One region of the Paenibacillus sp. EKM206P genome, then DNA from elsewhere that is predicted to be linked to it. Evidence: riboswitches for the same ligand, from Rfam matches in the RefSeq annotation. Region 1 holds a riboswitch; each other region holds the start of a gene.
The links. Region 1 has a riboswitch for cobalamin ahead of G9G53_RS04595 (ABC transporter substrate-binding protein). Riboswitches for the same ligand answer to the same signal wherever they lie in the genome.
Positions count from the first base shown of each region.

Region 2: another riboswitch for cobalamin. It lies ahead of G9G53_RS01805 (ABC transporter substrate-binding protein); the one in region 1 lies ahead of G9G53_RS04595 (ABC transporter substrate-binding protein).
Region 3: another riboswitch for cobalamin. It lies ahead of cobJ (precorrin-3B C(17)-methyltransferase); the one in region 1 lies ahead of G9G53_RS04595 (ABC transporter substrate-binding protein).

Region 1 covers NZ_JAAMNQ010000002.1:188,180-199,023, forward strand. Annotated here, with positions in the region: gene G9G53_RS04585 (xanthine phosphoribosyltransferase) at 1-396, shown strand, start outside; gene G9G53_RS04590 (nucleobase:cation symporter-2 family protein) at 390-1,697, shown strand; cobalamin riboswitch at 2,449-2,646, shown strand; gene G9G53_RS04595 (ABC transporter substrate-binding protein) at 2,864-4,444, shown strand; gene nikB (nickel ABC transporter permease) at 4,460-5,389, shown strand; gene G9G53_RS04605 (ABC transporter permease) at 5,404-6,219, shown strand; gene G9G53_RS04610 (ATP-binding cassette domain-containing protein) at 6,219-7,136, shown strand; gene G9G53_RS04615 (ABC transporter ATP-binding protein) at 7,133-7,909, shown strand; gene nikA (nickel ABC transporter substrate-binding protein) at 8,068-9,693, shown strand; gene nikB (nickel ABC transporter permease subunit NikB) at 9,740-10,684, shown strand; gene nikC (nickel ABC transporter permease subunit NikC) at 10,684-10,844, shown strand, end outside.
Region 2 covers NZ_JAAMNQ010000001.1:367,029-377,872, reverse strand. Annotated here, with positions in the region: gene cobS (adenosylcobinamide-GDP ribazoletransferase) at 1-662, opposite strand, end outside; gene cobU (bifunctional adenosylcobinamide kinase/adenosylcobinamide-phosphate guanylyltransferase) at 659-1,225, opposite strand; gene cobT (nicotinate-nucleotide--dimethylbenzimidazole phosphoribosyltransferase) at 1,222-2,292, opposite strand; gene G9G53_RS01815 (ABC transporter ATP-binding protein) at 2,336-3,169, opposite strand; gene G9G53_RS01810 (FecCD family ABC transporter permease) at 3,166-4,212, opposite strand; gene G9G53_RS01805 (ABC transporter substrate-binding protein) at 4,209-5,216, opposite strand; cobalamin riboswitch at 5,423-5,614, opposite strand; gene G9G53_RS01800 (histidine phosphatase family protein) at 5,737-6,489, opposite strand; gene cbiB (adenosylcobinamide-phosphate synthase CbiB) at 6,539-7,510, opposite strand; gene cobD (threonine-phosphate decarboxylase CobD) at 7,500-8,603, opposite strand; gene G9G53_RS01785 (lipoate--protein ligase) at 8,764-9,765, shown strand; gene G9G53_RS01780 (Cof-type HAD-IIB family hydrolase) at 9,928-10,728, shown strand.
Region 3 covers NZ_JAAMNQ010000002.1:429,090-439,933, reverse strand. Annotated here, with positions in the region: gene cobK (precorrin-6A reductase) at 1-649, opposite strand, end outside; gene G9G53_RS05715 (sirohydrochlorin chelatase) at 646-1,719, opposite strand; gene cobJ (precorrin-3B C(17)-methyltransferase) at 1,812-3,608, opposite strand; cobalamin riboswitch at 3,920-4,105, opposite strand; gene G9G53_RS05705 (LOG family protein) at 4,163-4,717, opposite strand; gene G9G53_RS05700 (uroporphyrinogen-III synthase) at 4,919-5,770, opposite strand; gene G9G53_RS05695 (GerAB/ArcD/ProY family transporter) at 5,872-7,026, opposite strand; gene G9G53_RS05690 (hypothetical protein) at 7,069-7,293, opposite strand; gene G9G53_RS05685 (Ger(x)C family spore germination protein) at 7,286-8,503, opposite strand; gene G9G53_RS05680 (spore germination protein) at 8,503-10,128, opposite strand; gene G9G53_RS05675 (hypothetical protein) at 10,309-10,647, opposite strand; gene G9G53_RS05670 (pirin family protein) at 10,662-10,844, opposite strand, start outside.

The DNA.
Region 1 (10,844 bases):
CCGTTCATTTATGCGAAGAAAAAGAAGGCCATCACGCTGAATGAGCAGGTATACTTCGCAGAGGTTCATTCGTTCACTCGGCAGGAAACCTATCAGGTGAGTATCTCCCAAAAATACCTTGATGCCAGCGACCATGTGCTGATCGTAGATGATTTTTTGGCAACTGGTGCAGCATTGGTCGGACTTACGGATATTGTAAAGGAAGCAGGAGCGGAGCTGGCCGGGGTTGGCTGTGTGATTGAGAAGAGCTTCCAGGAAGGCCGTGGACTGTTGGAGCAAAGAGGCATCGCCGTACGTTCTCTTGCGCGTATCGCTTCCATGGCACCAGGCGAGGTCGATTTTATAGAGGAAGCTGGCGTAGTAATTGCTCCTGTTAAGGAGAATGTGGGATGTTAAGTAAACAAAAGTTATTCGCACTGGGCTTCCAGCATGTCATGGCGATGTACGCTGGAGCCATTGCTGTACCTCTAATTGTAGGGGGAGCATTGCACCTGACTCCAGCCCAGATGGCTTATTTGGTGGCTGCCGATCTGTTCACTTGCGGGATTGCTACGTTATTACAAATTATGGGCACACGCTTTTTCGGTAGTAGACTGCCTGTCATTTTAGGCTGTACGTTTACGGCAGTAGGCCCCATTATCGCGATTGCTTCGACCTCAAATTTGGCGACAGCGTACGGTGCCATTATTTTGTCTGGTATATTCGTGGTGCTTGCGGCACCGCTGTATGGCAAGCTGCTACGCTTTTTCCCGACGGTCGTTACGGGTTCGGTCGTTACAATTATCGGTCTATCCCTTATTCCGGTGGCGATGAACAATGTAGCAGGTGGCCAGGGCAGCGCGGATTTTGGACAGCCGCGTAATTTGCTGCTGGCGCTGGTTACATTATTGGTTATTCTGCTTGTGAATCGGTTGGCAAAGGGCTTTATGCGCTCGATTTCCGTGCTCATCGGTCTGTTTGCAGGCACGGTGGTTGCTTATGCGATGGGAATGGTGCATTTTGCTCCCGTGGCAGATGCGTCATGGGTGAGTGTTGCGGAGCCATTTTATTTTGGTAAGCCAGAGTTTAGCATTATGGCAGTTTGTACGATGGTTATCGTCAATATTGTCAGCATGGTCGAGTCTACGGGTGTTTATCTGGCAGTAGGCAAGGCGATTGATCAAAAGGTAGAGCAAAAGCAGATCGTCAATGGACTTCGTTCGGAAGGACTTGCGATTATGCTTGGGGGTATTTTTAACGCGTTTCCTTATACAGCCTTCTCGCAAAATGTGGGTCTGATCTCGCTCACACGCGTCAAATCGCGGAACGTTATTTTTGCTGCGGGCGGTATCATGGTTGTTCTCGGTTTGCTGCCTAAGCTGGCTGCTTTAACGACAGTGATTCCTAACGCTGTGCTGGGCGGGGCGATGATCGTTATGTTTGGCTCGGTCGCTGCATCAGGCATGTCTATTTTGTCAGAAGTGGATCTGCGAAAGGAAAGCAATCTGCTGATCGCAGCATGCAGTATTGCTGTGGGCCTAGGTTCTGCCGTTCTGCCACAAATGTTCGACCAGCTGCCGAGCTTTGCCAAAATGCTGTTGCAAAATGGTATTGTTTCGGGCTCGATTACAGCGATTGTCTTGAACATCGTTTTGACGAGAAAACAAGGGGAATCGGTCAAAAGCGTGACGGTTCAGGAGGTTCCACAGAAGGTTTGATGATTAGGAATAAAGATAGCCGGAGAGAGGCCGTATGCCTCTTTTCCGGCTTTTTGGCATGGGGTTATCCAGATAGTAGATACCCTTGCTGTCTGGGGATATATAGATAAACTGCGGGATGAAATAGGTAGCTCTAATTTGGTGCGTTTTCCAGTTTACTTACTAGAAGAATTTGCTAGAGTGGTGGGTGATATCATGGTATAATTTACCTTATGGATTTTGAATAGTGGTGGATGTTTTCGGACCACGGTGCAGCTTCCCGAAAGGGGGTGAAGCCGATGGTCACACTTGTGTCGTGCTACGATGTATTGCGTTGGATGGTTACATTACTAAGCCTGGTGTTTAGTATTCGTAAACTTTATCGCTGGCTGCGTCGGAAATTTCGGAACAAGCGAAAACCCACCGCGTAATTAGGTTGGCCCCTAACGGTGGGTTTCGTTTGCATTAACCATTAGTTATGCAGCGCGCCGTGGGTGATCCACAGCCTTTCAAGTCCTAAGAGTCTTTGCCGTTGGCGCGGCGAAGACTCTTTTTAGTATACGGACACGGTGGTTTACTCTATACCTAATTTTAACACTTCAATTGCGTGCACGCAATTGGAGGTTAGGTCTTGTTTCTACCTTATCGTTCAAATTTAAATTATTGTGCAGCCTTTATTGACAAGCCTGTGACAACAAAATAAGATCGTAATGAAAAGAAATAAAGGAAGAAAACAGGTGTGAGCCGGACAACTCTATGTATGGGGTTTCGTAGAGACGATGTACATAGTTGTTGAGCATGTTCACTTAAAAGGGAAGTTCGGTTGATTCCGACACGGGCCCGCCACTGTATACAGGCATCAGCAGGATACTGCTGGAGCTTTCAGAACAGCCACTGGAATTGTGAAGAACCGGGAAGGCCTGAAAGATACGCCTGGAGTCAGGAGACCTGCCTGTTTTGACATCACTGTCAGACCCACGGGATGCTGGGGAGGTGGTTAGGCGTGCTGCATACGGAATGTCTGAAACCGATCTGATCCCTTCTATGTTTTTGGAGTTGGCTTCGAGGTGAGTTCTGACATTTTATATTGAAGGCATTTCTGACTGCTAATTAAGTGGTCTGGAATGCTTTTTTCGCGTTTTGCGTTAGTTTTATGCGGTTTTACAAGATAGAGGGGGATTCATCGAATGATTAGCAATCGTAGCAGGCGTTCATGGTTGATATGTACAGGGGTGATGCTGCTGCTGGCAGTTATGGCTCTTTCGGGATGTGCCAGCAATAGGACGTCGGATAGCTCCGGCAAGGGTGAAAACGCGTCAGCACAACAAACAGCGACAAATAAAAAGCTGGTAATGGCGTATACATGGAAACCGTCAGGCGTTGACCCGCATGGAGATAATAGCTGGGATGTGATGCGATCCGGTGCAGGTGAGACACTGGTACGTTTGAATGAAAAGCTGGAGCCTGTGGCTTGGCTGGCAAAGGAGTGGAAGCAGGATAGCCCTACAGTTTGGACGTTCAGCTTGCAGGATAAAGTCACTTTTCATAATGGAAAAAGTATGGATGCAGCAAGTGTAAAAGCGTCTTTGTTACGCTCTATTGAGAAAAGCCATCTGGCGAAGGATTTACTGAATGTGAAGTCCATTGATGTAAGCGGCCCGCTGGCCTTGAAGATCACGACAAACCAGCCAAATGCGGCGTTGGTGTCCAATCTAGCTGATCCATCGACGATTGTACTGGATGTGGCATCAATGAAAGATGAGCAGAGTTACCCAGCGATGACAGGCGCCTTTAAAGTCAAAGCGTTCAACAAGGACCAATCCTTGGTCGTAGAGCGTTATGACGGATATTGGGGCGAGAAGGCACGATTAGCTGAAGCGACGATGAAGTTCATTACGGACGGGAATTCGCGCCTGATGGCGCTGCAATCCGGCGAGGTGGACGTAGCGACGGATATTCCGGTTGATAACGCAGAGGTACTGAAAAAGAACGACAAGTTACAAGTACTGTCAGCTCCGTCCTTGCGCACCCATATGATCGTGTACAATATGGAATCGCCAGTATTCAAGGATGCGGCGAACCGTAAGGTGGTGGACAGCCTGATTCCACGCGCATCGATTGTGAGCGCCGTCATGAGGGGCTTCGGTACGGAGGCAAGCAGCCCGTTCCCGAGCATTCTTCCCTTCGGTAAAGTTGAGCGTAAAGCGCTGGACGGAACGGCAGAGCAACTGTTGACGAAGGATGGCTGGCAGAAGGACGCCCAAGGGACATGGACTAAGCAAGGCAAGCCGTTCGAGGTTACGCTGCTGACTTTCCCTCAGCGTCCGGAGCTCTCTGTTATGGCTGAGGTCATCCAAAGCCAATTGCTGAAAGAGGGAATCCAGGTCAAGATTCGCAAGGTGGAAAATATCGACGAGGCGTTGACCAAAAACGATTGGGACTTTGCTATGTACAGTATGCTTACTGCTCATACAGGAGAGCCGCAATATTTTATGGACATGTTTTATTCTTCGAAAAGCGAAGCCAATGTAAGCCGTTATAGTTCCAAACCGCTAGAGAGTATTCTGAACAGCTTGAAGCTGGCGAAGGATACAGCGCAGCGTAATGCTGTGACACTACAAGCGCTGGATATCATCAATACGGATTTGCCACAGTCGTTCATTGTGCATCCTGATAATGTGTTTGGTGTGAAAAAAGGGGTGGAGGGTTTTACACCCCATCCGATCGAGTATTACTACATTACAGCGCAATCCGATATTGCGGAATAACGAGCTGCGTATCCTATGATTCGTTTTATACTGGAACGTGTGGCGCAGCTGCTTATCATTGTATTCGTGGTGTCCACGCTGACTTTTGTACTGATGCGGCTGGCCCCTGGAGACCCTGCTACCATTTTGCTCACCGCGCATAATATCCCTGCCTCTGAGGAGGCGTTGACGACGCTACGAAAGGAACTGGGCTTAAACGAACCGCTTCATATTCAATATGTGAACTGGCTGCGGGATGTGTTCACAGGGCATTGGGGCACTTCGTATGTATCCAAGGAGTCGGTGCTAGCCGAACTGTGGAACAGACTTCCTGCTACTGTGGAGCTAGCTGCTGCGGGCTTCGCCGTCATGACGGTGCTTACGCTGGGGCTGGGGCTGGCTGCCTCGCTAAAAATCAGCGGCCCACTGGATCGTCTGGGCAGGCTGTTCGCCCTGCTGGGATCGTCGATCCCCTCTTTTTGGTTTGGTTTTCTGTTGATCTATCTATTCTCCGTTCGCTTGGGCTGGCTCCCATCCATGGGAAGGGAGGACTGGACACATCTAGTGCTCCCAGCGCTGACTCTTGGCGCAGGTTTGGGAGCTGTGCAAGCACGCGTACTGCGCGCTCAAATGCTGGAGCTGGGTGACCGGAATTTTGTGAAAGCAGCGAAGGCTCGAGGCTTTTCACGTTTGCATATCCTGTTTTTTGAGATATTTAGGCATGCGGTTCTGCCTATAATTACACTGCTAGGTACCAATCTATCATTTATGCTGGCAGGTAATGTGATTGTAGAGACCATTTTTTCATGGCCGGGGTTGGGCAAGTATTTTATAGATGCGATTACACAGCGAGATTATCCGGTGATTCAGGGGTATGTTATTTTCGCCGTATTTTTAATTGTAGGAGTTCAGTGTTTGGTGGATGTGGTCCAGACGGCGATAGATCCGAGGCTACGTTTGCGTTAAGGAGGAAGCTGAAAATGAAAAAGATACGGCTTCCCTTTAAAGGAGGCTTGCTGGCAGGGGGCTTACTGTTTGGTCTGATCGTGCTGCTTGGGTTATTAGCTCCATGGGTCGCTCCTCATGATCCTCTCCAAGTGGACCTTTTGAACCGCCTGGCACCACCTAGTCGGAAATACCCTTTCGGTACGGATCATCTGGGTCGGGATGTGCTGTCACGGCTCATTTACGGGATTCGGACGAGCGTGCTAATCGCATGTGCAATTACTGTAGCTACGTTGTGCTTCAGTCTGCCTATAGGGTTGCTTATTGGTTATGTGCGCGGACGCGTGGACCAGCTGGTCATGCGGGGAATCGACGGCGTACTGGCTTTTCCTGATATTATTTTAACAGTGGCAATTGTCGGTATTTTGGGTCCGGGTTTTGTTAACATGACCCTTGCCATTATTGCGGTACGGTGGGCGGGCTATGTCCGATATATCCGTAGTCTGGTTCAAAAAGCTTGTCAGGAGGACTACGTTCGGTATGCCCGTTTATCCGGCAATTCACACGTACGTATACTGAGTCGTTATGTATTGCCACAAGCGTTGCCGCAGTTGTTGGTTTATGCGGTATGGGATATCGGACGCGTGGTGCTGATGATCGCTGGGCTGTCCTTTCTTGGACTGGGGGTACAGCCGCCTAAGCCAGAGTGGGGCGTGATGCTGCATGATGCCACCTCATATTTTCAGGTGGCTCCGCATGTCATGATTTTCCCAGGCTTGGCGATTATGCTATTCGTACTTGCCTGCCAGCTTTTGGGTGACCGCTTTTCGGAAAAGGAGGCGGCCAAATAGTGGAGGATCAAACAGCCCTTGGGGGCAAGGATACGATAGAACAAGTGGCAGGTCGAAAACCGTTGTTACACGTGGAACATTTGGAAATCTGCCGCACAGGCGTAGGAGCAAGCAGAAGTGGGAGCAAACCACTGCTGCGTGATGTGAGCTTTTCCATATATTCAGGGGAGATTGTGGTCCTGACTGGACCGAGCGGATGCGGCAAGAGCCTGACCGCTCACGCAATCGCAGGCATGCTGGAGCCAGGTATCGGTGTTACGCATGGGCGTATCTACTATAACGGGGAAGACATTCTCCCGTTCCAGGAACGGCGCTGGCAAAGGCTGCGCCGAGAGGATATTGCCCTGCTCATTCAACAATCGCTGAGCGGGTTAAACCCGATCCGGACTGTCCGCGCCCAGCTGATGGATACGCTTAGACTGCACGGGCGGCGTTGGATGCCGCAAGACCAGATGGAGCTGGGGCACGCTGATGCTACCCCATCCCACACTGCATCACAGCAAGTCCATCCACTGAGCGTGCTGTCACGGATGCGGCAGGTGCTGAGCCGTGCCTCTGAAATAGCCAGAGGAGGCGCTACTCCAGTGCGGGAGGCCTATTTGCGCTCTCTGCTCTGCAAGGTAGGGTTTGCAGATCCTGAGCATATTTTGTCGTCATATCCTTTTGAACTAAGTGGAGGCATGTGTCAAAGGGTGCTACTGGCTGCCATGCTAAGCTCCGGTCCGAGCCTCTTTATTGCCGACGAGCCTACTACGGCGCTGGATGTGATCAACCGCGACAAGGTCTTGGCATTGCTGCGACAGTTGAGAGAAGACTTTGATCTCACCATATTGTTGATCTCACATGATCGCCAAGGTATGAGTCGCATAGCAGATCGAGTGTTGGAGATGAGCCTGGAAGGAAGGATGCACCAGTGATGCTGGAATTGAAGAATGTGACCAAAACATACCCTGTCCGCAAACGGAGAAAAGGTTGGTTCAGCACGCAAGATAGCGAACAGGCCGTGAAGAAGGTGAGTCTGGAGCTACGACAAGGAGAATGTCTTGGACTGGTTGGAGAAAGTGGAAGTGGCAAAAGCACGCTGGCACAATGTATTCTGGGGCTGGAGTCGTTGACCTCAGGAGAGATTTGGCTGGATGAACAGCCCATTCACACCGGAAAGATGAAGGATGTTCAGCTGTACAAGCGAATCCAGTTGGTTGCACAGGATTCGTCCTCCTCGCTGCATCCCCGTATGACCATTCGAGATATTTTAATGGAGCCAATCCACAACTATTTCCCTGAGCGAAAGCCGCAGGCGCTGGATATTTGTCTGTCTCTATTGGAATCGGTAGGATTAGAGGCTGACAGTCTGGAAAAATACCCAGCTCAGCTGAGTGGCGGGCAAAAGCAGCGGGTATGTATTGCCCGAGCTTTGGCGGTGGAGCCAAATATTATCTTGTTCGATGAATCGATCGCCAATCTGGATACGACAACGCAGTCTTCTGTACTGGACATGCTCAAGAGAATGCAGGTGGAACGTCAGTTGTCCTACCTATTTATCACTCACGATCTCCCATCTACTCGTCAGTTTTGTGACCGGGTTGCCGTCATGGTTCAGGGGGAGATTGTGGAAATATTTAGGGAATGGGATGAAGACTTGTTACAGCATGAGTACACGCGTACTCTGTTTCAAACGTTGGCGAATTAAGCCATAAGTTTAGGGTTTTTCAAAATCCTCATTCTACAAATTTAAAAGAAATAAGAGGGTTGCTTGTCGAATAGTGTTGACAAAATTGAGCGTGATACCTATTCTAAATATGATTATGATAATCATTATCACATATATAGAAAAGGGGAAATACATTGATGTCCGTTCGACACCGCAAGACTGCTACCCTTATGTTGGTGGCGCTCCTCTTATTATCCGTTGTTTTGGGCTGCGCAAAGCAGGAGAACACACCTGCATCCACCTCTACTGACGGAGCTGCCAATGAAAAGTCGATCACGCTATCGTGGCCGCGTGACATTGGCACGATGAATCCTCATGTATACAATCCTTCCCAACTTTTTGCACAATCCATGGTTTATGAGCCGTTAGTCAGCTACAAGCAAGGAGGCAAGCTGGAACCTGCTTTGGCTGAATCCTGGACTATTTCCAAGGACGGTAAGACATATACGTTTAAGCTGCGCAAAGGTGTAAAATTTTCGGATGGGACACTATTTAATGCGGCCATTGTCAAAAAGAACTTTGACGCTATCATGAAAAATGAGAAAACACACAGCTGGCTTGGTATAGTAGGCGTTCTCGACAAAACTGAAGCTGTAGATGACAGCACTTTCCGAATGACGCTCAAAGAGCCATACTACCCAGTGCTTCAGGATTTGTCTGTCGTTCGTCCGTTCCGTTTTCTGGGTGAAGCTGGGTTCCCGGATGATGGAGATACGTCCAAAGGAATCAAGAAACCTGTAGGTACAGGACCTTGGATGCTGGATGAATACAAGCAAGATGAGTATGCAACCTTTAAGCGTAATCCGAACTATTGGGGTACTGCACCGAAGGTGGATAAAATTACGGTCAAAATCATTCCCGATGGCGAAACCCGTGTGATGGCCTTTGAAAAAGGCGACCTGGATCTGATTTATGGAGAGGGTGTCATTAGTCTGGATGCCTTCAAACAGCTTCGCGACACGAATCAGTATGTTACCACGCTGTCCGAGCCTGTCGGAACAAGAAGTCTGTTGCTCAACTCGTCCAATCCCAAGCTGGCAGACCTTCGGGTACGTCTGGCCCTCCAGCATGGCTTTAACAAGCAGGCAATGGTGGAAGGTGTGACTTCAGGGCTGGAGGAAAAAGCGGATACGGTTTTATCCAAAAACTATCCGTATACGAATGTAAACCTACAGCCTGTTGGCTATGATGTGGAAAAATCCAAAGCGTTGCTGGATGAGGCTGGCTGGAAGCTGCCCGCAGGCGGTACAGTACGGGAAAAAGACGGACAACAGCTGGATTTTGAGCTGATTTTTGATAAAACCGATCCAATCCAAAAGGCGATGGCTGAAACCATTCAGGCCGAATGGGGAGAACTGGGTGTCAAAGTGAACCTGACCGGACTGGAGCTGACGGTTCAAATTAAGCGCCTTAGATCCAACCAGTTTGATCTGTACTTCTGGTATAACTATGGTGCGCCTTATGATCCGCATTCCTTTATTAACGTCATTGCCAAGAAGAGCTTCGGAATTTCCGAGACGCTGAGCGCCCTTCCCATGAAGAAAGATCTGGATCAGCAAGTACACGAGGCGCTCTCATCGACAGATGAAACCAAGCGCCAAGAGCTGTATGCTTCGATTCTGAAGACGCTTCAGGAGCAATCTGCCATTGTGCCTATTTCGTATATTAAGAAAACGGCAGTGTATCAGAAAAAGATTACGAACTTTGTATTCCCGGCCAATCGGGATGAAAATCCGTTTGGTGGGCTTGAAATCGGGAAGTAGTTAAAACTGAAGGGTAACGTTCGTTTACAGGATAGGAGGACAACTTATGATCAGCTATATCGGGAAGCGAATGGTAGCGGTCATTCCTATTGTTCTCTTTGCCACCCTCGTTACCTTTGCACTGATTCATATTTCACCAGTTGATCCGGCCGAGGCCTATTTGAGTGCTGCTCATATTTATCCTACTCCAGAGATTCTGGAGCAGAAAAGACATGAGTTCGGGCTGGATCAGCCTTTGCTGACGCAGTATATGCATACACTTCAAAGAATCAGTCAATTGGACTTTGGTACTTCGTATCTGACCAACAAGCCGGTATGGGATGAGGTCAAAGTTCGGCTGCCCGCCACTTTTGAATTGGCTGTGAGCAGTATGGTGCTATCTATTCTAGTGAGTATCCCGTTGGGCGTGCTAGCAGCGATGCGTAAAAATGGCTGGATCGACATGCTTAGTCGAGGGATTTCATATTTTGGGGCGTCTATTCCCCAGTTCTGGCTGGGATATTTGTTAATCTTCTTTTTCTCTGTTCGATTGGATTGGCTCCCTGTAGAGGGGCGAGGAACGTGGCAGCATCTGGTGCTGCCCACGTTAACCCTGTCGCTGGTTCTGATTGCTTTATATACGCGCCTGCTGCGTTCCAGTGTGTTGGAGCAGCTTCAGGAAACGTATGTGCAGTATGCGAGAACTAGAGGAATCCGTGAGTGGGTGATCATGCTCAAGCATGTACTGAAAATTGCCATTGCTCCACTGATTACAAGTATGGGTATGAACCTGGGCAAACTTTTGACCGGAACGATTATTGTGGAGCAGGTGTTTTCATGGCCCGGGTTTGGCCGTTATTTTGTGGAGGCGATTTTTAACCGGGATATTCCCGTCATACAATGCTATGTGTTTTTGGCGGCATGCCTGTTCATCGTATGCAATTTGCTCGTTGATCTGGTGCATTTGTATATGGACCCCCGTATTTCATCGAAGGGACGAGCAGAGCAGTGATGATAAGATTGCGTACAATGTTCAAAGGTCAAAAGGTAATCGTGGTCTGCTCTGTCGTACTGGCTGCTCTTTTTATTATTATGGCGCTAGCTCCTTGGCTGGCTCCCCATGATCCGGTTAAAGTCAGTTTACTGCACAAGCTGGAGGGACCTTCCAAAGA
Region 2 (10,844 bases), on a different contig from region 1:
TATGATCCTGCCAACGACAGATTCCCAGTCCCCCTTGTTGCTGTAGCCAAATCTGCCAGAAGATATTGTCCTACGGCAGCACTTAGGGTCACTAATACTGCCCAAAATACGGCCAACCCTACGCGGCCACCACTCATATCAGCAAAACGCGCAGCCAGCCCATCATCATTACGGGCTTTAGGCCAGCGCTTCATCGCATGTACCATAAACCAGCGGCTCCAAACCATCGGAAGCAGCAGCAAGCTAGACACATTCCGTTCAACCAGCACCGTATATAGCAAAGAAGCCTTGAGCATGAGCAGCAACACACAAGCAATAACGCCCATTGCCCCTACACGGCTATCCTTCATAATCTCCAGCATCCGTTCACGGGATCGGTAGCTGAACAAGGCATCAGCCGCATCCATCCACCCGTCCAAATGCAATCCACCCGTCAACCAAACCCAGACAACAAGAGTAAGAATCGTACACGGCAACGGCGGCAGCACCATAGAAGCAAGCGCCGCAAAGCCCCAGACGATGATGCCAATGACCACTCCCACCAGCGGATAATAACTTGCACTGCGTTTAAGCAAATCCGGGGAAAAATCCAATTCCGCCTTCACCGGAAGACGCGTTAAAAATTGAAAAGCAGCAGCAACAGCCTGACGTTCGCGGCTCATAGCTTATATTCCAGCCGTTTGAGTTCTACGGGAATACCCGCCGTCACCAAAAATACTTCATCACAAAGACGGGCAATCCGCTGATTCATAACCCCACTCAAATCTCGATACAGCCGACCAAGCGGATATTCGGGCACTATACCGTCACCAACCTCGTTGGTGACGATGACAAGCTGCCCCGGATACTGCTCCACAGCTGCCGTCAGTTCATTAATGGCAACTTTGGACGCAGCTTCGCCGTCCTCGCCTGCGGCCAGCAGCACGTTCGACAGCCACAGGGTCAGGCAGTCGACTAACACCATAGGCGCGGGTGATGGCTGCGACGCTTGATCGCCGCCAAGCCGTCGCAGCAGCTCCGGCAGCGCCTGCGCTTCCTCCAGCGTCTGCCAGTCGTACCCGGCAGACTCGCGCTGGACCCGATGAAGGGCGATGCGCTCCTTCATCTCCATGTCGTAGGCCTGCGCCGTTGCAATGTAGCATGCGCCAGGCGCGCGCGACATGCATAATCGCTCGGCAAAGCCGCTTTTCCCGCTGCGTGCCCCGCCGGTCACGAGCGCTTTCATCGCTGCGCGGCTCCCTGACCGTCCGATACGCCTGCATCGGCAAAGGTCGCCATTTCGCGCATAATGCGGCACGCCGCATCAATCAGGTGCAAGCTAAGCGCACCACCTGTGCCCTCCCCGAGCCGCATGTCCAAATGAAGCATGGGCTCCAGCTTGAGCTCGCGGAGCACCGCCGCGTGCCCGCGCTCGTCCGAGGCGTGCGAAGCGAGCATGTACGCAGCGCTTGCAGGCGCAAGTGCACGCGCTGCGAGGGCAGCTGCGCCGGAAATAAAGCCGTCCAACACGACTGGACAGCGATGTGCGGCTGCGCCGAGGATAACTCCTGCCAAGGCGGCAATCTCCAGACCGCCGACCTTAGTGAGCACGTCGAGCGCATCATTTGCATCTGGCTGGTTCACGTCCAATGCGCGGCAGACAACCGCTATTTTGCGGGTAAGCCCAGCCATATTTACACCCGTTCCCCGGCCTACGATAACTTCCGGCTCTAGCCCGGTAAGAGCACATACGACCGCAGCGCTGGCTGTGGTATTCCCGATGCCCAGCTCTCCAGTAACGAATAGCCGTGTGCCACCTTTGACCGCTTCTATTACAGCTCCAGCTCCGGCCAAAATCGCCTGTTCCGCTTCCGTACGCAGCATCGCTGGCCCTTTAGCTATATTCGAAGTACCCATGCGTACCTTTCGGTCCACCAGATTCGCGTGAGCGACATCCGCATTCACGCCAACATCTACCACCTTGACATCTGCGCCCGCATGGCGTGCCAGCACATTAATTGCTGCGCCACCTGACAGCATGTTATACAGCATTTGCTGTGTAACCTCAGCCGGAAAGGCACTGACTCCCTCTTCACACACCCCGTGATCCGCAGCCATGACCATAACCGTTTTACGATCGAATTCAGGCTTATCCACTCCTGTAATTCCTGCTAGCTGAATGACCACACTTTCCAACTTTCCAAGACTTCCCGGTGGCTTTGTTAATTGGTCCAAATGGGCTGAAGCTGCCGAGGCCGCCACCCCATCCGGCTGGGCAATGCTATCGATCAGCTGACGCAGCTTGTCGTTCATACCTTCCACTCCCTGCTCTTTTTAAGTGTGTTTCATCGTTTATTTAATCTGCTGTATCCGAAGCGCTCCTGCGCAGCAAGAGCTGCGGCACACCGCTATCAGGATGCGGAAGCATCACAGGCTCAACACCGTATACTCGTCGAATCCGATCCTCAGTTAATAACTTCGATGAAGCTCCCAATCCTTCAACCATTCCATCCTTGAGTACAAGCAAATCTTCGCAAAATTGGGCTGTCAAGTTAAGATCATGCAAGACCGCAATGATCGTCACACCCGTTTCTTGGCGCCAATCTGCCAGCAGTTCCATAAATTCAAGCTGATAGCGCAAGTCCAGATAGGTCGTAGGCTCGTCCAGCAGCAATATTCGTGGCTCCTGCACCATTACTTTTGCCAAAGCTACACGCTGTCGCTGTCCACCACTCAAACGGTCTAATGCTCTGTCCGCCAGCGTGGTAAGACCCAATCGCTCCAGCACGCGATCCGCGATCGCCTCCACATCAACACCCTTTTCCCTGCCTAGCCAGTCCTGATGGGGAAAACGTCCCATTTCTACGACTTCCCTGACGGTGTATCCCACGGGAGGAAGCCCTTCCTGTTGGAGTACGGCTATGAGTCGGGAAAGCTCTTTCCTGCTGTAGCTACCGACCTTTTTGCCATAGATATGAACGTTTCCCGAAGTTGGCTGATCTACACCGGAAAGCAAATGCAACAAGGTCGATTTTCCACTGCCGTTCGGACCAATAATCCCCCACCAAGTTCCTTCGTCGACGCTCCAGCTTATATTTTTTAAAGCATGGAACTCTCCATAGGCACGTGTCAGACCCACTACCTCTAATGCCCGATCACGCACCTTCTGTGATTCACTTTGTTCTGTCACAGCAGTCCCCCCCTGCGCAGCTTCTTGTTTCGGTACAGGAGATATGCGAAGAACGGTGCCCCAACAAAGGCCGTCATCACGCCCAGAGGAATTTCTGTGGGGGCTAACAATGTGCGAGCCGCCGTATCTGCCCAAGCCATAAAAACAGCTCCGCCGAGCGCAGATAATGGAACAATCATACGGTAATCAGGACCTGTCACCAGACGAATGATATGCGGTACAACGAGTCCAACAAAGCCAATCACGCCACACACCGAGACAGCGGCTGCTGTCAGCAGCGTGGAAATAATCAGAACAGATAGCTTCGTCGCATCTACATGAACTCCCATGTGCGCCGCCTGACGTTCACCCAAAGCCAAAATATTCAGCACACGTGCCCGGTTCCATAGAAATACCAGCCCTATGACCACATAAGGTAAAAGGATTCCTGTATATGACCAACCGCGCAGACTAAGACTTCCCATCGTCCAGTACAATATTTCATTGACCGTCTCCTTCGACATGGCTGTCAGAAAGGAAACAACCGCTCCCAGAAAGGATTGCATCACCACACCCGACAAAATGAGACTTTGTGTCGGAATTTTCCCACCTTCCCGTGCCAACGTCAGCACCATCCACAGCGTAAGCATTCCGGTCGTAAATGCCACTAGCGGCAGCGTCCATATGCCAACAAATGAAAATTGAAGGCCCCAATAAATCAGTACTGCCGCTCCTACCGAAGCCCCCGAGGATACCCCCAGTGTATACGGATCAGCCAAAGGATTACGCAGCACACCCTGAAATCCGGCTCCCGCCAGCGCCAGCGCTGCTCCTACCAACATTCCCAGTAACACTCGTGGCAATCTGACCTTCAAAATAATCTGCTCTGAGGATGTATTCCAATCCGGTGTAAACGTATCGCCTAACCACGGTAGGTGGTTAACCAGAATGCCCGTGATTTGGCTGACCGGAAGCTTGGCCGAGCCGATGCCAAGACAGAGCAGCAGCGTCAGCAACAGCAGGACAAGACCTGTCCCTCCAAAGCCGATCAGTTTACGGTTCATTTGAAAATTTCAGGATACACGCCCTTGGCCACTTCCTTGAGACCTTCCGTTACGCGTGGACCCGGACGACTGATCAAATTATCATCCACGGCAAACACCCGGTTGTGGCGAACAGCCGATATTTGATCCCATCCACTGCGAGCTTTAATGATATCACCGAGCGTCTGGCCCGTTTTGTCGTCCTTGACACTTTTGCTGTACAAAATCACGTCAGGGTTCGCAGCAATAATATTTTCCTCACTGATTTGGTACCACCCCTTCTGCGTGGCACCTACATTTTCGCCGCCCGCCAACGTAATCAGCTCGTCCATAAACTCGCCTTTACCCACTGTCCAGCCTGGTGAAAACTCGACGTATACCCGCAGCTTCTGCCCTTTACCGATATTTTTAATTCCTTCTTTTACTTCTGCTACATCTGCTCTCATCTTGTCAGTCACCGCTCTTGCTTCTCTCTGATGATCGGTGATTTTCCCATACAATTCGATGTTAGCCATGACATCTTCCACTGTCTTCGGTTCCGTTTTAAAAATCATAATTCCCATGTCGCGCAGCTTGGTCGTAGCCTGTTCACTAAGTGATATCCCTGCAAAAACGACTTCCGGGTTCGCAGCAATGATCGCCTCTTCGTTCGGTTTCATAATACCGCCCACTTTAGGCTTTTTCGTAGCTGCTTCCGGGTAATCAGAGTAGTCGGAGACGCCGACAATTTCCTTATCCAGCCCAATGGCGAACAACGCCTCGGTTTCTGCCGGGGAGACGGAAACGATTTTATCCGGCGCTTTTTTGAATGTAAATTCCTGTCCTGTTGCATCTTTAACTGTGAGCGGGTAAACCGTTTTGCCCGGAGGCTCTTGTGCGTTTACTGCCTGTCCCGGCTGCTGTGAAGAAGCCTGACCCTCTTTATTTTCTGCATTTTTTCCATTAGCGCCACATGCACTCAGCACAACTGCCAAAATCAGAGCCAATAGACCTGTTGTCCACACCTTTATTTTTTTTCCTGCCATGATTTGCACCCCTTCATAAATAAATCGTTAAGAGCGTTACTTGAACATCATCAGATATCTTCTAAATCTAGCCTTTTTTCCTATCAAAAACCCCCGCATCCTCATATCAGGACACAGGGGTCACGTTAGCGCAGATCGTGCGCAGGCGGCAGCTTCTTTCCGCATGGACAGTCACTGCGAACACGTCATCCTTTCCTCGAAGGATTATGGTGACAGGCGGACGGGCAGGTATCCTGACTTATGGTAAAATACATGTCCTGAAATTCTTTCATATGCTTAGTAACATATAAAGAGGACTAACGGGCATGTTTCCATTTACAGTGGCGGGACCGCGCCGGATTCACACCGACTTCCCTTTTAACAGCGCAGGGAGGGAAACCATAGTTTCATCACGCTGCGCCGACCTCGTCTGCTGGATATTTGATGTAGTGGTAGTCAAGCCGTTCTTTTACTTGATGATTATAGGTTAAAATGAGGCGGCTTACAACCCAAACAGCCTCTTTATCCGCTGGTGTCTAACCTAATGAGGAAGCATTTCCGCTATGTAATTGTGCGGTCCTGCCAGCCTCAATTGAATCCTTAATGCTTCTCCCGGCTTCGGATTCAGACTCCAAAAATCATGGCCCGGTATCAGCATGCAAGCTAGCTGACGAATTACGCCACCATGCGTAACGACCAAAACAGAGGGCGACGTAGCAGTCAAATCCATGGGTTGAACTTCCATAGCAACACGCCATTCATACAGAGAGTCAAGAAATTTGCGCAGACGATTTACAAAATCTGTCCAAGACTCTCCACCAGGTGGGGTGATCCGTTGCGGCTCATCAATCCAAGCCCGATACAACGACACATCCTTGAGCATGTCATACGTTTTTCCATCCCACTCGCCAAAATGAAGCTCTCGCAGACATGGTTCCATCATAGGAGGCATAGTAGATAGGGAACGCCCAGACGTCAACTCTGATTCCGGCACAATGATCTGCAAGGTCTGGCGACATCGCATTAAGTCGCTGCAATAGATTCGAGCAAAGGACTGACCTTGCAATTTTTCCTGCAAAGGCTTTAATTCCTGCTCTGCCCCCGGTAGCAAACCTAAGTCGGAGTGTCCCAGATATCGACGTTCCTTGTTCCATAAGGTTGTGCCGTGACGAACTAACACGAGCTCCATATCCCAATGCAGATCTTCTTTAGCATCATACGGCACCTTATCCTCCTGTGAGTTCGGTCTTTGTGCGTATTCTACTGTCCTTTTTGCTGCTATATCTTGTTTCAAGAAATGTCACTTCCTGCTCGATCATTATTCAGTGTGTCACTCCTCACCCTCACCGCACCCATCCCAAGGCAAAACAACCTGCGGCTCCTAACAAACACAATCCTACAAACATACTGGACACGGCGAACATCAGCTGGATCGTATGCCGTATATCTTTCGACTCTAGCGGTCGTATCCAATCCCCCATGTATGCACGAAAGGAGCGCACGCCATGATACACATTATATCCTCCAAGACGAATCCCCAATGCACCAGCAACAGCCGATTCCGGGAAGCCACTGTTCGGACTTGGGTGCAGACGAGCGTCTCGCTTGACTGTGCGCCAGCTTCTTGCAGCATCTCGTTTGTACATCAACGCCGCTATCACAAGCATTGCCGCTGTCAGGCGTGCTGGAATGTAGTTAGCCACATCATCTAGACGTGCTGAAGCCCAGCCTAAATGCAGATACTTTTCATTTTTGTAGCCAACCATGGAATCGAGCGTATTCACAGCACGATAAGCCAGCGCCAAGGGTGCTCCCCCGATCAAGGCATAAAAAAGCGGGGAAATAATCGCGTCCACGATATTTTCAGCGACCGTTTCAACCGTACCGCGTACAATCTCAGGCTCATCAAGTTGCTGCGTATCCCGCCCGACTATCATGCCCAGCTCCCGCCGTGCCGCAGCCAGGTCATCCGCCTGCAACGCTCGGTAGACTGCCATTCCTGCATCCTTTAGTCCTTTGGAAGCAATCGTGGTCGCAATCAGCACTATTTCTGCGCCGACAGATAACCACGGATGAATCCAGGCAAGCAAGTGCAACAGCGCCCAGGCGAGCGCAAAGGAGCCTCCCGCCACAATGAGTGGAAGCAGTATACCCGCACGTTTCAGCCCCCGGTCACTTCGGACCTGGCGGCGAATCAATTTTTCCAATGCCGAAATGGCATGTCCCATACCGATGACTGGATGCGGCAACCACCTCGGATCACCGATCATCCTGTCCAAAAGGTAGGCTGCCAGGATAATCAAGCTAACTGTCAAGCCGCTGTTCCTCCTCCAGCACTTCACCCAATACAGATAGCAGCCTGTCGTTGGCTTCTGCATCCTTGACCGCAATCCGAAAATGGCTCGTCGTCAGTCCCGGATACATAGCACAGCTACGTATAAGAACTCCGCGTTGTCCAAGCGCCTGCTGAATAGCCGATGCACTCCACGTACCCGGCGCCCTTGCCAGCACGTAATTGGCTTCACCGGGAACGACACCGCAGCCCCATTCCGCCAAGCCGGTTAACAGACGGTTGCGCTCCGCAGCAATCAGCTCCTGTGTTTGGTGCTCATATGCTTGCCCACTTCTCAAACACGCCTCGCCAGCCAGCAACGCCAATCCATTCACACTCCAGGTCACCTGTTTGGCCGTCATTCGCCGGATATAGTCCGGATGAGCAATCGCATAACCCAATCGTAGGCCAGGAATGGCATAAAATTTGGTCATTGACCGGATCAAAATCACATGAGGATAGCGATCCAGCACAGGCAGCAGTGAGATTCGCCGTTCCAGCGGAATAAAATCAATGAATGCTTCATCCACCACCAGCACAGTACCCGTTGTGCCAGCCGCCTCTGCCAGCTCGCACAGCTCCTGCTCACTATATTGGACGCCATTTGGATTATTCGGCTGCCCGAGGAACAAAACATCTACCTGCTCCATGAGCTGAAGGATGTCCTCCACGTCCGCCTTCCATTGAAGCGAGGCCTTCCCATACACCCGGTTGACCTCAGCTCCGAATTTGCCAGCCAGCTCGGCATATTCCGAAAAACACGGCTCCACTGTACCCACACGCTTAGGAGCTAGTCCCAATAACAAGAGCGCCATGCTCTCAGCCGCTCCGTTTCCGATACTTAACGACTCCGGTGGAACATGCAGTCGCCGTGCGAGCATATTTTTAAAATTCCGATGCCCAGGGTCTGGATAGCGAATCACAGTGTCAAATGAGTGTTGCAGCGCCTCAAGCACCTCAGGCGGTGGACCAAGCGGATTAATATTTGCACTAAAATCTACAAAATCAGCAGCAGTCCCGCCAAATGTCGCCGCAGCTGTTTCCCTGTCCCCGCCATGACCGTAAACCTCTATCATTGCCTCTCATCCTTTCCGCCCGTTTCCAATCATTTAGCTCCATTATGAGGCTGCTTTTTGCGTCCCGTCAATGCAAATGAGCTTTTGTACATGGCTCACTTGGGTTACAATAGAAGGAGGCACACATAAAATTACACAGTTTATATACGGAGGAATGGACATGCTGTTCATCGACAACCAAGGGATACACGATCCAGCCATTAATCTTGCTATTGAGGAATACGCGCTCAAGCATCTACCGCTGGACGACAGCTATTTGCTGTTTTACATTAATCAGCCTTCTATTATTATAGGCAAGCATCAAAATACCATTGAAGAAATCAACGCCGAGTTTGTCAGAGATAACAATATTCAAGTCGTTCGTCGCCTGTCCGGCGGCGGTGCTGTATATCATGACCTCGGTAATTTAAATTTCAGTTTTATTACCAAGGATAACGGGGAGTCCTTTCATAATTTCCTCAAATTTACGCAACCTGTGATTGATGCTCTGCGCCAAATGGGAGTAGAAGCTGAAATGACAGGCCGCAACGATCTGCAGGTCGGAGAACGTAAAATTTCAGGAAACGCCCAATTTGCCACACGCGGACGTATGTTCAGCCACGGTACATTGATGTTTAACCTGAATCTGGACAATGTGGCTGCATCACTGCATGCCAATCCCGAAAAATTCAAATCCAAAAGCACTAAATCTGTCCGCAGTCGCGTAGCTAACATCAGCGAACTGATGGACCGTGAGATGACCATAGAGCAATTTCGCGAGGAACTGTTGCGTTTCATATTCGGATCAGAATTGGATCAAGTACCTCAATATAAGCTCACCGATACCGATTGGGCCAAAATCCATGAAATATCCAAAGAACGTTACCAATCGTGGGATTGGAACTACGGTCTATCCCCCGAGAGCAATATAAAGCACACACGTAAATTTCCAGTCGGTATTATTGATATCCGCATGGATCTTAAGGAAGGCTACATTCGTGATATTAAAATCTATGGGGATTTCTTCGGTGTGGGTGACGTTGCTGATATTGAAAATATCCTGCGCGGCAAGCGTTATGATGAAGGTGAGGTACGTCAAGCCTTATCCTCTCTCGATTTGAAGCACTATTTTGGTAATATTGAGTTGGACGATTTTGTTGGACTTGTATTTTTGGAAGACTAACCGTTACTTTTTCCCATCGTTTCAAACCAATACTTCAGTGGTTATAAGGGGACAGGCTCTTATAGGAGCCGTCCCCTTTTCCTTGCGATATTGTCATTTTGAATATTATAAGATACAATTTTAGCATTGCCCCATGATAGAGATAAAGGAGAGAATACCGATATGTATAAATTAATTGCCATTGATATTGATGATACACTCATTAACGACCAAAAAGAAGTTACACCAGCGACACAACAGGCATTAGAAGCTGCTGTAGCGAAAGGTGTGGTGGTTACCCTCGCTACTGGACGAGCTTATGCCTCTGCACACAAAATTGCTCGCCAGACTGGTTTGAACGTGCCGATCATTACGTATCAAGGAGCTTTGGTTAAAAACCTGCTGGACGAAAACGTGCTGTATGAGCGTTATGTTCCACTCGTGGCTGCACGTCGTCTGTATGAATTCTGCGTGGAACGCAATCTGCATCTACAAACGTATATTGATGACAAATTGTACACACGTGAAGATAATCAGAAAATCAAAGATTACACGGAGCTGAACAACACGGAATATTTTGTAGAGCCTGTATTCAGTAAAGTTATAGAGCAGCCGGCTCCTAAATTGCTGATTATCGACGAGCCGGAAGTGTTGGATGAATTAATTCCTGAACTTCGCGTACTGCTTGGCAATGAAGTTCACATTACAAAATCCAAGCCTCACTTTCTGGAAATTATGCACCATGAAGGCACCAAGGGTCACGCGCTTACCTTCCTTGCAAACCATTTTGGCTGTGAACTGTCGGAAACGATTGCCATCGGCGACTCTTGGAACGACCATGAAATGCTTGAATGCGCTGGTCTCGGCATAGCGATGGAGAATGCCATTCCTGATTTGAAGAAGCTGGCTGATTACATCACTCGCAGCAATAACGAAGATGGTGTTAAGCACGCCATCGACAAATTCGTACTCAATGTTGAATAAGCAAAAAGTGCCTGCTCCCATAATTCTTAAATGAAGTAATACAACAACAAAGCCTCCAAACTGTCGCATGATCAGTAACATACGACAGTTTGGAGGCCTTTTCTGTCAGATCATAT
Region 3 (10,844 bases), 240 kb from region 1:
GAACCTTTTCATCCACTGCTCCCGTGCTTCCGCTTTCCTTGGTGACCATCACGGTCGTGCCATAGTGCTTGTACAATGCTTCGTTCATCTCGCGGGAAAAGGGTCCCTGCATGGCAATAATATTTTTTTGCTCCATGCCCAGTTCGCCGCATTTCTCCATATTGTCCAGGCGCGGCAGCATGCGTATAACCAGACGAATCTCCGGGTCTCCGAGTAAATGCTTGGTGAACGTGCCGAGCGTCTTACTGCCCGTCGTAAGCATTACAGAACCTTTGAGTTGCTTCGCTTCTAATGCGGCTTCTTCATAGGAAGACACGATGTGGAGCAACGGATGATTGTCATATACAAGTCCTGTCCGCTCATAGCGAATATAAGGAACCCCGGACTCGCGAGCGGCTGTCATCGCATTCGCATGTGCTTCTTCTGCAAAAGGATGACTGGCATCAACAACCGCCTGTATTCCAAGCTCCCGAATCATTGCAGCCATTTCATCGGCTGTCATTCGGCCTGTACGTACGTCTAGTCCCGCTTCAGACAAGCTGGCTGCCGCGCTTTCGGTTACGACTGAGGTCAATACGTTGAAGCCATTGTCACGGATTTGCAGCGCCAATTCCCGAGCATCGCTCGTTCCGCATAGCATGAATATCATGAGCCCTTCACCTGCCCGCTTCCATTCACTACAGATGGCGTATGTGAATGCTCGTGATGGTGATCATGGTCATCATGGCTGTGAGCATGGACATGCTCATGAGTGTGATCGTGGCTGTGTGTATGGTGATCATGATGGTCGTGCTCATGTGTATGATGGTGGTGGTGATGTTCATGTTCATGTTCATGTTCATGATGATGATCGTGGTCATGATCGTGGTGATGATGGTGGTGCTCCTGCGCCTCCAGGCGGAACTGGCAGTTATCACAATTGGCTGTAACCTTGCCGAACAAACCTTCCTTAGCTCGCTCCAGCACCAGTTCAACCAATTGAGGATGGAAACCAAAATATCCGCCCATCTCCACTTGTAATGCAGGGTGAGCCTCGGCAAATTCCTGGGTCATTTCTCCGATGCGTTTAATCAGCACACCCGTGAACAGAAAATAGGGAAGCACGATAATCTTTTTGGCCCCCAATCGTACACAACGCTCCAATCCATCGGGAAAGGAAGGCTGCGTCACACCGATAAAACTGCTCTCTACCCATGTATAAGGAAGCTTCTCCCACAGCATACGGGTGATTTTGAAAAAGTCACTGTTCGCATCTGGATCGCTACTTCCGCGTCCTAATACAAGTACCGCCGTTTCCTCGTCAGATACTTCGACAGATGCCTCTACAGCGCTATTCATCCCCGCTGGAACTGCAACCGGACGGGCCTCTTTCAAGCGGCTTAGCAGAATGTTGACGATTTTCTCGTGAACACCAATCGGACGTCCGTATACAAATTCCACCTGCGGATATTTCGCCTTTGCCCGGTCAATAGCCATCGGAATATCAATTTTGGCATGTACCGCTGCGAACAAGATAATCGGAATAAGAACGACACGTGTTGCCCCTTTCTCCACACAAGTTTGCATCCCATCAGCAATGCTGGGACGTGCCAGCTCCAAGAAACAGGTTTCCACGCACATATCCGGTACCCGATCTGCCACTGCCTGTGCAAATTCCAGCAGTTCCTGGTTCCCCTCCGGGTCCCGACTTCCATGTCCAACCAACAATATTGCATCCACTGCTGTTGTTTCCTCCTCTTTAATAGGGATAGCCTGCATGACGCCCTATTTTATATATATGCTTGTATCCCGTTCATCAGGCCTTCAGTCCATTAATCACCACAAACCGCATTCACTTCTACCGTTACTGGTGCATCTTCATGCCGGAACCCCGCAACGACACCTACACGCTTAAAAAATTTATGAAAGCGCTCATTCGGATGCCCTTTTTCCTTATATTCAGCGATGACGTTCTCCACGATGTCCGTAATTTGATCACCCGGAATTCCTTCCGCTACAGGCTGAGCGGCATGAGCATTGCGGCCGAATTTTTTGCCACCGAGGAAGAGATCGTACCCACCCTTGCGATAGACGATTCCGATATCCTCTAGTACGGCTCCATAGCAGGCCATACCGCATCCGTTCAAAGCAATGCTCGTTTCCTTGGGTGCCTGTAATCCACCAAGTACAACCTGTAAATGCTCAGCCACAGGCACAGCGTCATCCTTCTCCATATTGCAGAAGTCGCACGCCTTTACCTTAAACACATCGCCAACCGGCATGACAATGAATCGTTCATCCCGCAGCCGCCCGACCAGTTCCTCGGGGTCTGCACACGGCACGCGCAGCACGATCTGATGATCCGGCGTGTATTCCAGCTCGCCATCATCACCCGCTACCTCGGCGAGCAGCGCCATCTGGCGAGCGGTGAACTTCTTGTTTCCCACACCCGGGGAAACACCCACCTCAAACAGCGCAGGCTTGCCAAAGCCGCCTGTCGCCATCCCGGCCGCGGCCCCTGCTCCGGCCACCGCCGACGTTCCGGCGGTGCTCTTGGCGGTAGGCGCTTGCCCGCTCCAGCGAGCGTTGGCTTCGCCAGGCAGCTTGCCGCCGACAGCGAGGCGGCTTAGCGCCTCTGCCGCCAGCGATGCCGGGGCCGTGCCGGTTTGCACAGCAGTTGTTGCCTGCACAGCAGCCATCGCTTGCGGGCGTGCCTGCGTCGCAACCGCAGCGCCGCTCGCGGAGGGTCCAGCGGGCGTAGTCGGGGCTGCTCCTGCCTGCGGTGTACCCTCTTGCGCTCCCAGCGACCACGGCTCCGCTTCCGTGCGGAGACGCTGATGCGGCTTGAGCGCCTGCTCGGTCGCATCCAACGTGTATTTGCGCTGATATCCGCGCGGAGTCACGATCAAACCGTCATACACCATCGTCGAGGAATTGCCGATGATTACAGTCGTCAGCATCCCGATGTCATGGTTCAGCATATCTTCCAGCGTCGTTACAATAACTTGCTGACGTTCACGATAAGCGCTCTTCACTAGCCCAACCGGAGTCTGCGGATCACGGTAACGCAGCAAAATGGACTGCGTCTCCACAATCTGGCGGGTACGCCGACCACTGCGCGGGTTGTATAATGCAATCACAAAATCAGCCGAAGCCGCAGCTTCTACACGCTTTACGATCGTTTCCCACGGGGTCAGATGATCACTCAGACTAATCGTGCACGCATCATGCATCACTGGCGCCCCCAACAGTGAAGCACAGGACTGTATAGCCGAGATCCCCGGTACGACTTCTACCTCAACCCCGCCCTCGCGTCGCCAGCCTTTTTGCATCAGCACTTCGTACACCAGCCCTGCCATACCATAGACTCCCGCATCTCCACTGGAAATGACAGCTACCTTCTTGCCCATCTCTGCTTGGCGAACCGCCTCCTGCGCACGGCTCACTTCCTCTGTCATCCCTGTGCGTACAATCTCCTGTCCGTTCAACAGCGGACGGATCAAATCAACGTAGGTATTGTAGCCGATAATGACCTCACTTTCGTCCAGCGCATCCAGCGCCCGTTTTGTGATATGTTCCATATCTCCTGGTCCAAATCCAATCACCAACAATTTTCCTAATGGGCTCATCGTACTCCTCCTATTCATCCTTTTCAGGGCAGCTATCCTATCTATTTCAATGATTTATGCACATCGTGTAACTTAAAAAAACCCCATCCTGCCCGGATGGGGTTTCTATGTACGTATCTCTCATCAGACGAACAAACAGCGTAAGAAGACACGATTTGTCTTCCTCCAGCCTGCCGTTGTTTTCCATCTGTCTGTTTACGCTTCAAACGCTGCTGCACGTTCATATCCACGCAAACCTCTAGCCAACATGGAAAAAGCAACGTGTGCCTGATTTCCTGATTTCGTACACCCATCCTCTCCGCGAAGGTTAACGGTGCATACAGATCAAGGTAGGTCTCCTGGCTTGGCATCAACGGATTCTTTCGTCTTCCCCGTTTTTCACGAGTGACCAATTAAAAAAATCCTCTTCCTTACAGTGGCGGGACCGCTCGGGATTTGCACCCGATTCCCTGTTACCCTTTGCTCAACCGCAAAGGCACCTTGTCTGTCCGCTATTTGATTATGGGTCTTATCATAACCTTGCCTCAATCAGTTGTGCAAGCACGAAAAAAGCTTTATTTCAAGTTCTGTGCTTTATTTTTTAACATATGTAGCAATTCGTCCGGGTCTGCGGAGATGCTCAGTAGCGCTGGATGCTCACTCCCGGTAAACCCCTCTTGCACACTATGACGCACCATTTCTACTAACGGGTCAAAATATCCATTCACATTCAGCAGCCCAATGGGCTTGCGATGAATGCCGATTTGCGCCCAGCATAGTACCTCGAACAGCTCTTCAAAGGTTCCCAAACCACCCGGAAGGGCAATAAAAGCATCGGCCATCTCGCTCATTGCCGCTTTACGCTCATGCATGCTTGCTACCTCAATAAATTCGGTAACTCCCCGATGAATGATCTCTGCATCAAATAACAGGGTGGGCATAATGCCAGTGACCTGACCGTCACCCGCCAGCATTCCATCTGCCACCTCTCCCATTAGCCCCCTGCTAGAGCCGCCATAGATCAGACGGATATGATGGCGAGCCATGGCTTCTCCCAGTTTGCCTGCTGCCTCAACATATACCGATAAATGTCCAGGTCTGGACCCGGCAAATACGCAAATAGAATTCATTAACGTCTCAGCTCCTGTCCTAAGTAGCATCGAAACTTATTCATTATATTAGATAAACATTTTCGCTATAACAAAAATCTTTGTCGATGCATGTCCAACAAAAAAAGATAAAGACCTCGTAGGCCCTTATCTTTATTTTACTCTGTATCCCGAAATATAAGTTCATTTTTTAGCATCTGCATTTATAATTTTGATCTCATTTCAATGACCATTCACGATCTTCAGACCACAGCCATGCACCGAATCGTTATGTTCAAAATATTTGCCCAGCTCCACCATCATCGCGCCCATGCGCTCTTCGGTTGGAAACACGACTCGATCAATCCCTTCTTCCACAATGGACTGTGCAGTCACCTTCCCTACGGATACAGCAATCACATCCTCACGAAAAGCTTCCAGTAAATCCTCGATTCGATTTTGCTCTCTGGCATATTGGGCCAAAAATCGAATTTGCGGACCACTCGTGAATGTAACGGCATCAACATTACGATGGATAACATCCTCCAGTAACGCCTGCAATTTTGCTTCCTCAGGTGGGATATGCTTATAAGGAAGTACCTGGCGGGTCACTGCCCCCTGCTCGTCCAGCCATTTTACCAACCGTGGGGCTGGATCGCCATGCAGTTGCAACAGCACTTCCTTCCCCTTCAGATCGTATGGGGCGAAAGCTCCTGTCAATCCGATCAAACTTCCGTCCTCGTCTCGTACTGCTGGCGTAAAGCCACGCTTTTTGAGTCCATTGACCGTCTTGTAGCCCCGCGCTGCAATGTTGGAGGATTGCAGCAACTCTATAATCTGCTCAGCCACGCCCATATCCTCTGCCATATCGAACAGGGCATCCAGCCCCATGCCTGTCGTGAAGATGTACCAGTCCGGAGGGTTCTTTACCCACGATACAACAGCGTTGCGCAGCTCGATATCATCTAGAAAAACAGTGCCCTGGGCCGGACGATGTACTGGCTCCCCTCCCATCTTCACAACTAGCAGCGCCATTTCGTCTGCTTTACGGGGACCAGCAAGAGCGACTCTCTTACCTGCCATGCGTTGTGCCATTCTGTTTCCTCCCTAGTAGAAGTCGTATTTCTTTCTACCAAGTATACAATCAGAGGGGTAAAAGACAAATAAGAATTACTTTTTCGATGAATACAGGAATCTTATAAGTGGGTGTGTCCTGTTCTGTCTCCCTGCCGGCTTTCTAGCTGACTACTGCTATCCCGCTCTCCGTTAGATGCCTTATCATCTCCGCCTTTCCCTTTAGATTTGGGTCGGAGCAACATCCATAGTACCAAGGGCATAAGTACAAAAAAAATGATCATCACCGCGGTCCACTCCCGGCTGAAATCAAAAACTTGCACGATGTTGGAGAACAGCATAAACGAACAGACATAACCTAACAAACCTACGGGCCAAACCATCAGACTCCCCCAGGCATGGGAGAACATACGCTTTACCGCCAAACTGGTAACGTACAGATCAATTCCGATCTTCGTAAGAAAGGTGGGTACGGTCAGTGCTGCCACGAACAAGTCGAACCGATCCAGAAAGTCCGTTAGCTGCAATTGACGCACCAGTTCATACGATGGATAGAACAGCCGTGACAAGATAGGAACACCAATAACCAACTCCGACTGCAACACCAGCATGATCAGAAAAGCGGTTCCGAGCAAATGCCCATACCACGCACTACGTCCATTATAACTCTTTCCAGAAATCACAAAGGGAACCATCAGGATATCGGCCATATATCCCAGCATGCGCCAGCTGCCCTTGATCACTCCCTCTACTTCTGGATGTAAGTAGGGTCTCAGCATCGAAAAATCCATATTACGCCCAAAAAAAAGTGGCATGGTCAACAGCGTCAAAATCAACATCGGCAAAAAAATCTCGGCCATATTCACGATGGTGCTTATTCCGCCTTTGGCCATAAATACCAGAGTCAACAGCAAAATAAGAGAAGTGACCACAATCGGAGTCAGCGGCAAAAGCACAACCTCCACTAAATCCGTGATAATTCTCAAATCCCGTGCAAAAATGATCAGGAATAAAATAAGGTAGACTGCAAGCAGCATACGTCCCAGCACAGGATGAGAGCTCACCATCGCCTGCATTAGATCCTGGTCAGGAAAACGACGCTTGAGTTTCAACATCGCCCAGATCGGCAAGCATAGCACGATAGCCGCAATTATACAGGTCCAGTAGGCATGCTGATTCGCGTGATCCGCTGCCTGCGCCGGAGCATGTATAAGGGTAATACCGACCTCCATCAATACACCCAGCAGTACGATTTGTCTGGTTGTGAACTGTTTCATACAGGTCATCCTCCTTTTCTCCGCAGGCATCCAATACACGATTTACAACGTAGGGGGGAGCCACAAGTCAATAAAACGGGTAATCCATGTAGCCACATAAACGGAACTCTTCGTCGATGTTCCGTAAATCCAGATACCAATGCTAATAACATACAATACGCGGGAGACCCAACGATTGATGGCAGGTGCACTATTAATACTTTTGCGATCAATCAGATACATGAAGAGCATAGCCAGCAATAAAGGTAATAAGAATACTTTATTCATTCTGGATTTTCTCCTTTTTGACCCCGAATGGTTTGGTGACCGCACCGATATTCTCAATATGCACGACCGGATCTATGGTGATCTCCACCTTGGGATATAGTTGCTCCCATTGAGGTTTAATCCGTTTCCATTCATCCGGGTGACTCGTAATAATAGCCCGGCCCAAACCAAGTATGTCTGAGTGATACTTTTGCTGGATTACCTTGACACCCTCTCCCAGTTCCCTCTTAATTTCCTCGGCTGTCTGATGTTCCAGCCACTTCAAATTTTCCTCGTTAGAAATATCGAAATCCGTCTCATTCTCCTTCACATTCCCATTGCAGTTCATATGAACGGTCATTCGAATCTCATTCCCCTGAATATAGGGCTTAATATGGACTTTATTTTCGATGAGGTGTACAGATATATAGCCTCTACCTTTGGGAGGGGGGATAAATATTTCTGTCTCCTTGGCTTGTTCCATACCCAAAAGCAGAAATCGACTGAGATGGTTATCAATAATCCCTGTTAACCTGTCTTGTCGAAAGACTGCCAATCCATCGATCTGAATATTCGTCTTCTTGTCTTTAAGACTAGCGGGCCCATTCTTCACCAGAGACATTACTGGCACCACCGGGTCAATGCCTTCCAGCAGGACGGAATTCATCAGCAGTTTAACGGAACGAGGTTTTTTCATATAGGAAAAGTTAAGCTCACGCACCATTTCCGCTGGATATTGCTCAATCGGAGCATCTGCCTGAAGCACTTCCATCGCTGACCCCTTCGTGATAACAACCAGGGAAGACAGACGGTTCTGCGGAATACGTGCAATGACATCCATCATTTTGCTAATCCCTTCCCGTGCCAGCGTCTCGCCGAACAGCAGTACCCGCCGATGGGAGTAATTAAGTGTTCGCGAAACCCCGCGCTGTTCCTCGGTACTTGCTCCTCGAAAGCTTGGACCTGTTTTGGACTCCAGATAGTAGGACTTCGTACCGCTTGTACCTCCCCCTCCTCCTGTGCTGCCCGAAGATCCGAGTTGTCCAGGCAAAGCAATTTGCATCGTTACCCGGTATTGATCGCCTTCCTTGTCTAGCCCGGTACCCATCACAAAGGCCACATCGTTCACTTCACGGCGATCCCAGCATCCTCCCAAAAGAACAGAACAAAGCAGCAGACAACAGAGCACAGCCGCTTTACGTATTTTTTGTGTATTCGATTTGGGCTTCATCACCATCCCTCCTCGGTGGTAGGCGTTCCATTCATCTTTTCCTTCGCTCGTTTGTTGTTGTCTTTACCAATCCAGGAAGGACGTTTAGTCATTTTCCACCAAGGTGCACGGACGACGATATCCTTTTGATCCGTATGGTTGTACGGGCTATATCCGCTCATGTAAGGGACACCAAACGATGTTAGCTTGGTTAGATGCGTAGCAATCAGCGTTGTCGCAATAATGATCCCAAACAATCCGAATAAACCCGCCATCAGCATGATTGGAAATCGTAGCAGGCGAACTGTGATGGCAAAGTTAAAGCGTGGAATGGTAAACGAAGCAATACCTGTGAGCGACACAACAATGACTATGGGTGCCGATACAATCCCTGCCTGTACTGCGGCCTGCCCAATTACGAGCGCACCAAGAATACTAACGGCCTGACCGACCGTTTTGGGGAGACGAATCCCTGCTTCACGTAATGCCTCAAAAGAAATTTCCATCATTAACGCTTCCACCAGTGCTGGAAAAGGGATAGATTCACGAGCCGCTGCAATACTTAATATGAGTGTCGTCGGCAGCATATCATGGTGATAGGTCGTAACCGCTACATATATTGCTGGCAGAAAGAGAGCCATGATGAGAAAAAGAAAACGAATCCAGCGCACCATATTACTGATGAAAAAACGTTCGTAATAGTCCTCGCTTGCTTGCATCATCTGCCACATCGTGACCGGGCCAATCAGAGCAAAAGGCGTTCCGTCCACAAAAATAGCAAAACGTCCTTCCAGTAATTGTGCGGTGACGGTATCCGGGCGTTCAGTATATTCCATTTGCGGAAACGGAGAAAACGGATGATCCTCAATCAGTTCCTCAATATATCCAGTCTCCAGAACACCATCAATTTCAATATCGCTGAGCCTTTTTTTTACATCCTCCACCAGTTTGGGATCTATGATCCCTTCAATATAGGTAAGGACGACGCTCGTTTGAGTTTCTGTTCCGATGGTCATGCTGTACATCTTGAGCTTGGAGGTCTTCAACTTGAAACGCAACAGTGCCGTATTGACGCGAAGGGTCTCAGTGAAGCCCTCACGCGGCCCGCGAATAACCGCTTCCGTCTGGGGTTCCTCCACGCCACGGCGGACACCACCCTTGGCACTAAAAATATAAGCACGAGGCGTACCATCTACGAACAAGGCGGCATTGCCGTCCAGTATCGCTGCCGATACCATCTTCCATTCGTCCATCGTTTTGGTCTGGGACATCGAGATGCGAGTTTCATCCAGCGGCTCCAATTTGCCGTTTACTTCAGGGTCCTTGAGCATCATGCCCAGAATGACAGGCCGCAGGATATGATCCTGCAAATCCTCTGATTTTACCGTACCTTCAAAATAAGCCAACAACCCTTTGCGTTCAGGGGAAATCATGAGCTCTCGGTAGACGATATCAGAGCATTCCTTGAAAATGTCACGCAAAGCAATCAAATTGTCTTCCACATTGCTACGCAGCGGCTGTTCCAGCCACGAAGACTCAGGCAGTCCTTTAGGCACATTGGAATTTCGTGTCTTGCGGTCTGCGGCTGGAATCGCTCTCCGGCTCCACGGTAGCTTCGGCAACTTGGGAAAGCGCCCTTTCTTCATCGTTATTCCCCCTTTACGAATGAGCCGAACAGATAATATGACCTATAGGATGTACCAGCCTGCAAAGGATTATGTATCCAATGAACTCAACATGTTGAACGGATAACAAAAAGACCCTGCAATGATGCAGGGCCTTCGAAAAATCCATTATATATCTGAAGATTTATGATAAAGGAATGATTAATCTCCCCAATACTCCTCGGGATGGTATTCAATCTCAGAACCAGCTTTGAACGTAAGCTCATCTGTCTGATCATGATATTCCACGCTTTCCGGAGTGACGTAATACCAATGCTTCACCACGGGTCCATCATCTACTGGCGTTACAAAACGAAATACGTTCAACTCCCCGCTATAACGCACAATCGCCTCCGCCGTCCCACGCGGCAGCCCTTGAAGCGTGAAGCGAAACACGCCGTCCACCGATTCCAAACGGCAATCGAAAACCTGCTTGCGGCTGTCAGCAAAGCTTCGTCCCGTGACGGCATGCTTGATCAGCCATGTTTCCTGCTGCGCCATGTGCGCACCTCCTTTTAGGGCAAATCAATCAACATATAAAAAGCAGACTCCTCTGCTTCCAGTGCTAGCTTCGGCTCCTGCTCAATACGAGCTGAATCGCGCCCTTGCAGAATATGTTCACCGTTCACACGCAGTGAGCCTTCAATGACGAACAGGAACACGCGTCGCCCCTCGGCCTGTGTGAATTCTACTTGCTC